One region of the Streptomyces sp. NPDC051561 genome, then DNA from elsewhere that is predicted to be linked to it. Evidence: riboswitches for the same ligand, from Rfam matches in the RefSeq annotation. Region 1 holds a riboswitch; the other holds the start of a gene.
The links. Region 1 has a riboswitch for cobalamin ahead of ACIA73_RS05675 (ribonucleoside-diphosphate reductase subunit alpha). Riboswitches for the same ligand answer to the same signal wherever they lie in the genome.
Positions count from the first base shown of each region.

Region 2: it holds a riboswitch for cobalamin, as region 1 does, so the genes downstream of both, ACIA73_RS31665 (cobalamin biosynthesis protein) here and ACIA73_RS05675 (ribonucleoside-diphosphate reductase subunit alpha) in region 1, are expected to answer to the same signal.

Region 1 covers NZ_JBITDM010000002.1:296,325-301,148, forward strand. The annotation lists gene ACIA73_RS05660 (carbon starvation CstA family protein) at 1-791, shown strand, start outside; gene ACIA73_RS05665 (YbdD/YjiX family protein) at 794-994, shown strand; gene ACIA73_RS05670 (GNAT family N-acetyltransferase) at 1,094-1,594, shown strand; cobalamin riboswitch at 1,661-1,794, shown strand; gene ACIA73_RS05675 (ribonucleoside-diphosphate reductase subunit alpha) at 1,938-4,340, shown strand; gene ACIA73_RS05680 (ribonucleotide-diphosphate reductase subunit beta) at 4,340-4,824, shown strand, end outside.
Region 2 covers NZ_JBITDM010000019.1:82,685-87,508, forward strand. The annotation lists gene ACIA73_RS31645 (anion permease) at 1-230, shown strand, start outside; gene ACIA73_RS31650 (hypothetical protein) at 257-478, shown strand; gene ACIA73_RS31655 (hypothetical protein) at 571-753, opposite strand; gene ACIA73_RS31660 (DUF397 domain-containing protein) at 779-1,051, opposite strand; cobalamin riboswitch at 1,318-1,464, shown strand; gene ACIA73_RS31665 (cobalamin biosynthesis protein) at 1,500-2,498, shown strand; gene ACIA73_RS31670 (cobyric acid synthase) at 2,495-4,072, shown strand; gene ACIA73_RS31675 (putative cobaltochelatase) at 4,125-4,824, shown strand, end outside.

The DNA of each region.
Region 1 (4,824 bases):
CGGCCTTCGGCGGCGCCGCGCTCAAGGCCTTCTGGTACCACTTCGCGATCATGTTCGAGGCGCTGTTCATTCTGACGACGCTGGACGCGGGTACCCGGGTCGGCCGGTTCATGCTCCAGGACATGCTGGGCAACGTCTACAAGCCGTTCAAGAACGTCAGCTGGAAGCCGGGCGTCTGGATCGCCAGCGCCATCGTGGTCTTCGCCTGGGGCTACTTCCTCTGGGTCGGCGTGCACGACCCGCTGGGCGGCATCAACCAGCTCTTCCCGCTCTTCGGCATCGCCAACCAGCTGCTGGCCGCCGTCGCGCTCGCGGTCTGCACCACGCTGCTGATCAAGTCGGGACGTCTCAAGTACGCCTGGGTGACGGCCGTTCCGCTGCTCTGGGACGTCGCGGTGACCCTCACCGCCAGCTGGCAGAAGATCTTCTCCGCCGACCCCCGGGTGGGCTTCTTCGCCCAGCGCGACGTCTACCAGAGCGCGCTCGACAAGGGCCTCGACAAGGTCGGACTCGCCAAGAACCGCGAGCAGATGGAGACCATCGTCACCAACTCCACGGTGGACGGTGTCCTTTCGATCCTCTTCGCCGTCCTCATCGTGGTCGTCCTCTTCGAGGCCTGCCGCGCCTGCCTCAAGGCGATCCGCAACCCCGGGGGCGTCAAGGTCAGCGAGACCCCGTACGTCAAGTCGGAAATCGTCGCCCCGGCCTCCCTCTTCGCCACCAAGGAGGAGAAGGCGGAACTGGCCGCCGCCGGCGCGGACAGCCCGGCCAGGACCGGGAGTACGGTGTGAGCATGGCCCTGAGTGCACGTCGCCGCTTCTCCCAACTACGCTGGTACGTCCGCGAGTTGACCGGCGAGGCAGCGTACGACCACTATGTGGCCCACGCCCGCACCCACTCCCCCGACGCCCCGGTGATGACCCGCCGCGCCTTCGAGCGCAGCCGCACGGACGCCCGCGAGGGCGACCCCCGCGAGGGGTTCCGCTGCTGCTGACCCCTCGGCCCTTACGTACCCGCGCCACGTTGACGGCCCGGTGTCCCGCCCCTCGAAACGGGGTGGGGCACCGGGCCGTCGCCATGCACACTCCCTGCCATGGACATCCGCATCCGGGCCGCCCGGCCCACCGAATTCCCCGAAACCGGCGACCTCACCGCATCCGCCTACCTCGACGACGGCCTCCTCGGCGCCGGCGCCGAGGACCCGTACCTCCTGGTCCTGCGCGACACCCCGGCCCGCGCAGGCAAGGCCGACCTGCTGGTCGCCGTGGACACCGACGACACCCTCCTGGGCACGGTCACCTACGCCGCCCAGGGCAGTCCGCTACAGGACATCGGCCGGCCGGGGGAGGCCGAGTTCCGGATGCTGGCGGTCGCCCACCGGGCCCGCGGGCGGGGCGTCGGCGAGGCCCTGGTGCGGGAGTGCGTCGCGCGAGCGAGGGCCGAGCGGGGTGTCGTACGACTGGTGATGTCGACCCAGCCCGCCATGCTCGGGGCGCACCGGATCTATGAGCGCCTCGGCTTCACGCGCACCCCGGAACGGGACTGGGAACCGGTTCCCGGATTGAGCCTGTTGACGTACAAGATGACCCTCTGAGCCGCTTCCGCAAGGGAAGAGCCCCGGCGCGCGACACAAGATGTGGTGGGTGCATCACCCAGCACCCACCACATGTATGCTCATGGCTGCTGTCACCGCAGGGGAATCCGGTGCGAATCCGGAACTGTCCCGCAACGGTATGCCTTGTGCACATTTGCGCACGCCGAGTCCGAGCACCTGCCGACAGCCCGTCCGGTTCGACCGATCCGGACACCGATTCGTCCGGGCCTCGCGGTAGGGCCAGTGGACGCAAGGCGACGTACGCCCGTTTCCGGGCCGGCGTGCGCCCGTGCGCCCCTTCCTCCCGCCGCAGGCACGGCGCCGAGCGAGGGAGAGCCCCCACGTGACCATCGCGCCAGTCGACCCGGCCATCGCCGAGCAGCGTACGGACCACCAGGACCAGCAGGACGCCCCCGGCACCGCCCTCCTGCGCACCCTGACCGACCTGACCGCCGACCTGCCCGACACCGACCCCGGCCGGGTCGCCGCCGCCGCCCTCCGTGGGCGCCACGCGGGCTCGGACGCCGCCGAACTCCGGGAGCTCGCCACCGAGTCCGCCGCAGGTCTCATCTCCGAGGACCCGGCCTACTCGCGACTGGCCGCCCGCCTCCTCACCCGTACGATCCGGGACGAGGCCGCCACCCAGGGTGTGCACTCCTTCTCCGGCTCCGTCGCCGTCGGCCACCGCGAAGGGCTCATCGCGGACCGTACGGCCGGCTTCGTCAGCAAGCACGCGGCGGCCCTCGACGCACTGATCGACCTGGAGGGCGACGACCGCTTCGAGTACTTCGGCCTGCGCACCGTCTACAGCCGCTACCTGCTGCGCCACCCGATCACCCGCCAGGTCGTCGAGACCCCGCAGCACTTCATGCTGCGGGTGGCCTCCGGCCTCGCGCAGGACGACAGCGAGCGGGCTCTCGCCGAGGTCGCCTCCCTCTACCGGCTGATGAGCCGGCTGGACTACCTCCCGTCCTCGCCGACGCTCTTCAACTCCGGCACCCGCCACCCGCAGATGTCGTCCTGCTACCTCCTCGACTCCCCCGTCGACGAGCTGGACTCCATCTACGACCGCTACCACCAGGTGGCCCGCCTCTCCAAGCACGCCGGCGGCATCGGCCTCTCGTACTCCCGCATCCGCGCCCGCGGCTCCCTGATCCGGGGCACCAACGGGCACTCCAACGGCATCGTCCCGTTCCTGAAGACCCTCGACGCCTCCGTGGCCGCCGTGAACCAGGGCGGCCGGCGCAAGGGTGCCGCCGCCGTCTACCTGGAGACCTGGCACGCGGACATCGAGGAGTTCCTGGAGCTCCGCGACAACACCGGCGAGGACGCCCGCCGTACGCACAACCTGAACCTCGCGCACTGGATCCCCGACGAGTTCATGCGCCGGGTCGACCAGGACGGCCCGTGGTCCCTCTTCTCCCCCGCCGACGTGCCCGAGCTGGTCGACCTGTGGGGCGACGAGTTCGACGCCGCGTACCGCAAGGCGGAGGCGGCGGGCCTGGCCCGCAGGACCATTTCCGCCCGGGAGCTCTACGGCCGCATGATGCGCACCCTCGCGCAGACCGGCAACGGCTGGATGACCTTCAAGGACGCCTCCAACCGCACCGCCAACCAGACGGCGGAGCCGGGCCACACGGTCCACTCCTCCAACCTCTGCACCGAGATCCTCGAAGTGACCAACGACGGCGAGACCGCCGTCTGCAACCTCGGCTCGGTCAACATGGGCGCCTTCGTCCTCCCCGCCACCCGCGACATCGACTGGGAGCGGCTGGACGAGACCGTCCGCACCGCCGTCACCTTCCTGGACCGGGTGGTGGACATCAACTTCTACCCGACCGAGCAGGCCGCCACCTCCAACTCCAAGTGGCGCCCGGTGGGCCTCGGCGCGATGGGCCTCCAGGACGTCTTCTTCCAGCTGAAGATGCCGTTCGACTCCCCCGAGGCGGCCGCCCTCTCCACCCGTATCGCCGAGCGGATCATGCTCGCCGCGTACGAGGCGTCCTGCGACCTCGCCGAGCGCTCCGGCCCGCTCCCGGCCTGGGAGAAGACCCGCACCGCCCGTGGCGTACTGCACCCCGACCACTACGGTGTCGAGGTCAACTGGCCGGAGCGCTGGGAAGCCCTCCGCGCCCGTATCGCACGCACCGGCATGCGCAACTCGCTGCTGCTCGCCATCGCCCCCACCGCCACCATCGCGTCCATCGCCGGTGTCTACGAGTGCATCGAGCCGCAGGTCTCCAACCTCTTCAAGCGCGAGACCCTCTCCGGCGAGTTCCTCCAGGTCAACTCCTATCTGGTCAACGACCTGAAGGCGCTCGGCGTCTGGGACGCCCAGACCCGCGAGGCACTGCGCGAGGCCTCCGGCTCGGTCCAGGGCTTCAACTGGATCCCCGCCGAGGTCCGCGACCTCTACCGCACCGCCTGGGAGATCCCGCAGCGCGGCCTGATCGACATGGCCGCCGCCCGCACCCCGTACCTCGACCAGTCCCAGTCCCTCAACCTCTTCCTGGAAACGCCCACCATCGGCAAGCTCAGCTCGATGTACGCGTACGCCTGGAAGAAGGGGCTGAAGACGACGTACTACCTGCGCTCCCGCCCGGCCACCCGGATCGCCCGCGCGGCCGGCTCGCAGACGGCGGCAGTCTCCGCTCCCGCCCCCACCCTCCCCGTTCAGCAGGCGACAGACGCCGAAGCGCTCGCCTGCTCCCTGGAAAACCCCGAGTCCTGCGAGGCCTGCCAGTAATGTCCACTCCCCCCGTCAAGAACCTGCTCGACCCGGGCTTCGAGCTGACCCTCCGCCCCATGCGCTACCCCGACTTCTACGAGCGCTACCGGGACGCGATCAAGAACACCTGGACCGTCGAGGAGGTCGACCTCCACTCGGACGTCGCCGACCTCGCCAAGCTCACCCCGGGTGAACAGCACATGATCGGCCGTCTGGTCGCGTTCTTCGCGACCGGCGACTCGATCGTCTCCAACAACCTGGTGCTGACCCTCTACAAGCACATCAACTCCCCCGAGGCGCGGCTGTACCTGTCGCGGCAGCTCTTCGAGGAGGCCGTGCACGTCCAGTTCTATCTGACCCTCCTGGACACCTACCTCCCCAACCCGGAGGACCGCGCGGCCGCCTTCGACGCGGTCGAGGAGATCCCCTCGATCCGCGAGAAGGCCCAGTTCTGCTTCAAGTGGATGGACTCGGTCGAGAAGATCGACCGCCTGGAGTCGAA
Region 2 (4,824 bases), on a different contig from region 1:
GCTCCGCCGTGATCTGGACGCTGTCCCGCCGCAAGCCGGTCACCGCCGACGACCTCGACTCGACGCGGAGCGCCGGCACGCCCGACGAGCCCGCCGGCGTCGTCACCACCGCCATCGCGGCCGTTGCCGTGCCCCCGGCCGGTGTCCTGACCACCGACGACATAAAGGCCACCCTCCACTCCCCCACCGGGACCTCCGCCGAACCGGCCCGCCCGGCCGCCTCGGTCTGAGCAGCCAGGACTAGGAAGACGACGACATGAACATCGACTGGGCAGCTCTCGGCACCGTCTTCGGTGTCAGCCTCGTGGCCACCGTCGCCCTGGTGGGCCTGTTCACCCTCGGCATCGTGGGCCTCTCCAAGCAGGAGACGGCCGCCGCTTCCGGCGGCTCCGCGACCATGGCGCGCACCGGCGCGTACGCCTGCTTCGCACTGTGCGCGGCGGCGGTGACGTACGGGATCTACCTGATCGTCGCCTGACCCCGCACGTCCCGGCGGCCTCACAGAGCCCCGGGGTGCAACGGCTCCTCCGCCGTTGCACCCCGGGGCTCTCATCTTTGCGAGGTCTACGCCTAAGAGCGACACTCGGCCCACACCAGCAGGCGCGGTCCGGCCTCGTCGACGAGCAACGAGGTCACGCCGCCCACCAGCGTCACCAGCGCACCGCTGACGGCGCAGTACGTCACCCGGACCAGTACTCCGGGAAGCGGCTGCCGGCCCTCGCCCGCCACTCGTCCTTGCGCCCGGTCCCCCATCAGCCCCGCCTCCCGGCCTTCCGCGTCATTGCGGAAGGCATCGTTCCCCTCCTATGTCCCCTGACACGACCGCTGCGAGAAATCCGCACCAGGGTTGTCGTGACACAAGGAAGTCCCCCTCCTCCAGCCGCTGGGAGTCGCGCACTCTCACCCCCTCGGGGCGATAGGCCACTTCCACGCATTCACCGCCGTTGGAGGTGTAACTGCTCTTGAACCAGCGCCACTCGGGCAGGTCCCCATGGGCCACTCCGACCTCCTCCTGCACGAGAGCCGACTCACCGAGGCACCGACTGCCCACCTTTGCACCGTAGCGCCGCGCCGCACACGGGCGCAGGGTGCCGACGAGACCGGCCGCACCGGGTCGAATCCCGGTGGCAATCGCCCATCGCCGTTCCGTGCCGCTCTCCGGTTGTCGTGTTCCAGTCCAGAGAGGCCGAATAGTGACGCCTAGGCCTCTTCCGGCCCGTATCGGCCGGTCGGAGCGTCGATTCGGAGCAGACGTCGCCGCACCTCCCCGCGCCCCGGGCCGCGGAGCACTCCCGCAGGTCAACCCCAGGTTGACTGGTGTTCGCGGGGCGTGGTGGACTGCCCGAGCCAATACGGCGGCATGGAGAGGAAGCCGGTGCGAATCCGGCGCGGTCCCGCCACTGTCACGTGCGATGTTTCCCGTCGTCACGAAGCCAGGAACTCACCTCCGCTCGTCACGTCGAACCAGGGCGCGGACCCTGAGTTAAGGACACTTCGCCATGCCCGGCTGCGGTCCACGCGGTTCAGCTGTTCTGCCTGCCCAGGTCTTCGCGTACGGCGCGACCGCCGGACTCCTCGGCGACCTGTTGCTCGGCGACCCCCGACACGGCCACCCCGTCGCCGCTTTCGGACGGACCGCCGGTGCCGTCGAGCGGGTCCTGTGGCGCGACCACCGTGGGTGGGGCGCACTGCACACCCTCGTCTGTGCCGGTGGCGCCGCCGGTGCCGCCGCCCTGGCCGCGCGCGCCGTACGCCGTTCACCCGTCGCCTCCGTCGCGCTGACCGCCGCCGTCACCTGGTCGGTCGTCGGGGGTACGTCGCTGGGGCGCGAGGCCCACGCGCTCGGCGGGGCGCTCGCCGCCGGTGACCTGGAGGTGGCCCGGGAGCGGCTGCCGCATCTGTGCGGGCGGGACCCGCAGTCGCTGGACGGGCAGCAGATGGCGCGTGCGGTGGTGGAGTCGGTCGCCGAGAACACCTCGGACGCGGTGGTGGGCGCGCTGGTGTGGGGGGCGATCGGGGGTGTGCCGGGGCTGGTGGCGTTCCGGGCGGTGAACACACTGGACGCGATGGTCGGGCACAGGTCGGCGCGGTACCGGCGCTACGGGTGGGCCTCGGCCCGGCTGGACGATGTGGCGGGGTGGCCGGGGGCCCGGCTGACGGCGGCGCTCGCGGTGCTGGCCGGGGACGACACGCGGGGTGCGGTGCGGGCGTGGCGGGCGGACGCCGCCGCGCATCCGAGCCCCAACGCGGGTCCGGTCGAGGCGTCGTTCGCGGGGGCGCTCGGGGTGCGGCTGGGCGGAACGCTGTCGTACGCCGGGCGGGTGGAGCACCGGGCGGTGCTCAACGGTGAGTCGGGCCGCCCGGTCGAGGTGGCGGACATCGAGCGTGCGGTGCGGTTGTCGCGCCGGGTGAATCTGCTGGCGCTGGCCGTGTGTGCGGCCGGACGTCTGGCCGTCGGGCGGGCAGCCCGTGGCCGTACGAAGGGAACGAAGTCATGAGCGGTGGCGGGCTGTTGGTCGCGGGGACCACCTCGGACGCGGGCAAGAGCGTCGTCACGGCGGGGATCTGCCGGTGGCTGGTGCGCCAGGGGGTGAAGGTCGCCCCGTTCAAGGCGCAGAACATGTCGCTGAACTCGTTCGTGACGAGGGAGGGGGCGGAGATCGGGCGGGCCCAGGCGATGCAGGCGCAGGCGGCCCGGGTGGAGCCGACGGCGCTGATGAACCCGGTGCTGCTCAAGCCGGGCAGCGACAGATCCAGCCAGGTGGTGCTGCTGGGCAGGCCGGTGGGCGAGATGAGCGCGCGGGGCTTCTTCGGGACGGCGGGCAGTCCCGGGAGCGTGCGGGAGTTCGCCGGAGGGCATCGCGAGGCGCTGCTCGGCACGGTCACCGAGTGCCTGGCGGAGTTGCGCGGCCAGTACGACGCGGTGATCTGCGAGGGGGCCGGGAGCCCGGCGGAGATCAATCTGCGGCGCACCGACATCGTGAACATGGGGATCGCGCGGGCCGCCGACTTCCCGGTGGTGGTGGTCGGGGACATCGACCGGGGCGGGGTCTTCGCGTCGTTCTTCGGTACGACGGCACTGCTCGCCCGGGAGGACCAGCGGCTGGTCGCCGGGTACCTGGTGAACAAGTTCCGGGGTGATGTGTCGCTGCTGGAGCCCGGGCTGGACATGCTGGAGGGCCTCACCGGGCGGCGGACCTACGGGGTGCTGCCCTTCGCGCACGGGCTCGGCATCGACGAGGAGGACGGGCTGCGGGTCTCGTTGCGGGGCGCGGTCCGGGAGTCGGTGGTGGCGCCGCCGGTCGGCGAGGACGTGCTGCGGGTGGCGGTGTGCGCGGTGCCGCTGATGTCGAACTTCACCGATGTGGACGCGCTGGCCGCCGAGCCCGGGGTGGTGGTGCGGTTCGTGGACCGTGCCGAGGAGTTGGCGGACGCGGACCTGGTGGTGGTGCCGGGAACCCGGGGCACGGTGCGGGCGTTGGAATGGCTGAGGGAACGGGGGCTCGCCGAGGCGCTGACGCGGCGGGCCGCCGAGGGGCTGCCGGTGCTGGGGATCTGTGGTGGGTTCCAGCTGCTGGGCGAGCGGATCGAGGACGAGGTCGAGTCGCGGGCCGGGACGGTGGACGGTCTCGGTCTGCTGCCGGTGCGGGTGCGGTTCGCGCGCGAGAAGACCTTGGCGCGCCCCGTGGGTGAGGCGCTGGGCGAGGCCGTGGCGGGATACGAGATCCATCACGGTGTCGCGGAAGTGCTCGGCGGGGATCAGTTCATCTCTGACGGCAAGGGATACAGCCTGGACGGCTGCCGGGTGGGGTCGGTGTGGGGGACGCACTGGCACGGGTCGCTGGAGAGCGACGCGTTCCGGCGGGCGTTCCTGCGGGAGGTCGCGGCGGCTGCCGGCCGTCGCTTCGTACCCGCGCCCGACACCAGCTTCGAGACGTTGCGCGAGGAGCAGTTGGACAAGCTGGGCGACCTGATCGAGCAGCACGCCGACACCGACGCGCTCTGGCGGCTGATCGAGTCCGGCGTGCCGGCCGGGCTGCCGTTCGTACCGCCCGGGGCTCCGCAGTCATGAGCCACCCCACCCCCACCACCCGACGTCACTCCGCCCTCGCCATGGAGGTTTCATGAGTACGCCCTTCCCCTTTACCGCGATCGTCGGGCAGGACGACCTGCGGCTCGCGCTGCTGCTGAACGCCGTGTCGCCCGCCGTGGGCGGTGTGCTCGTCCGGGGTGAGAAGGGAACCGCGAAGTCCACCGCCGTGCGGGCACTCGCCGCGCTGATGCCAGAGGTGCCGGTGGTGCGGGAGTGCCGGTTCTCCTGTGATCCCGCGGCGCCCGACCCGGCGTGTCCCGACGGTCCGCACACCGCGGTGGCGGGCGTGTCGCGCGAGGCGCGGATGGTGGAGCTGCCGGTCGGCGCCTCCGAGGACCGCCTCGTCGGGGCGCTCGACATCGAGCGGGCGCTGAGCGAGGGCGTGAAGGCCTTCGAGCCGGGGCTGCTGGCCGACGCGCACCGGGGGATTCTCTACGTCGACGAGGTCAATCTCCTCCACGACCACCTGGTGGACCTCCTCCTGGACGCCGCCGCCATGGGCGCGTCGTACGTCGAGCGCGAGGGCGTCTCGGTGCGGCACGCCGCGCGCTTCCTGCTGGTCGGCACGATGAACCCGGAAGAGGGCGAGCTGCGGCCGCAGTTGCTCGACCGATTCGGCCTGACCGTCGAGGTGGCGGCCTCGCGGGACACCGATCTGCGGGTGGAGGTCGTACGGCGGCGGCTCGCGTACGACGACGACCCGGCCGCCTTCGCCGCGAAGTGGGCGGGCG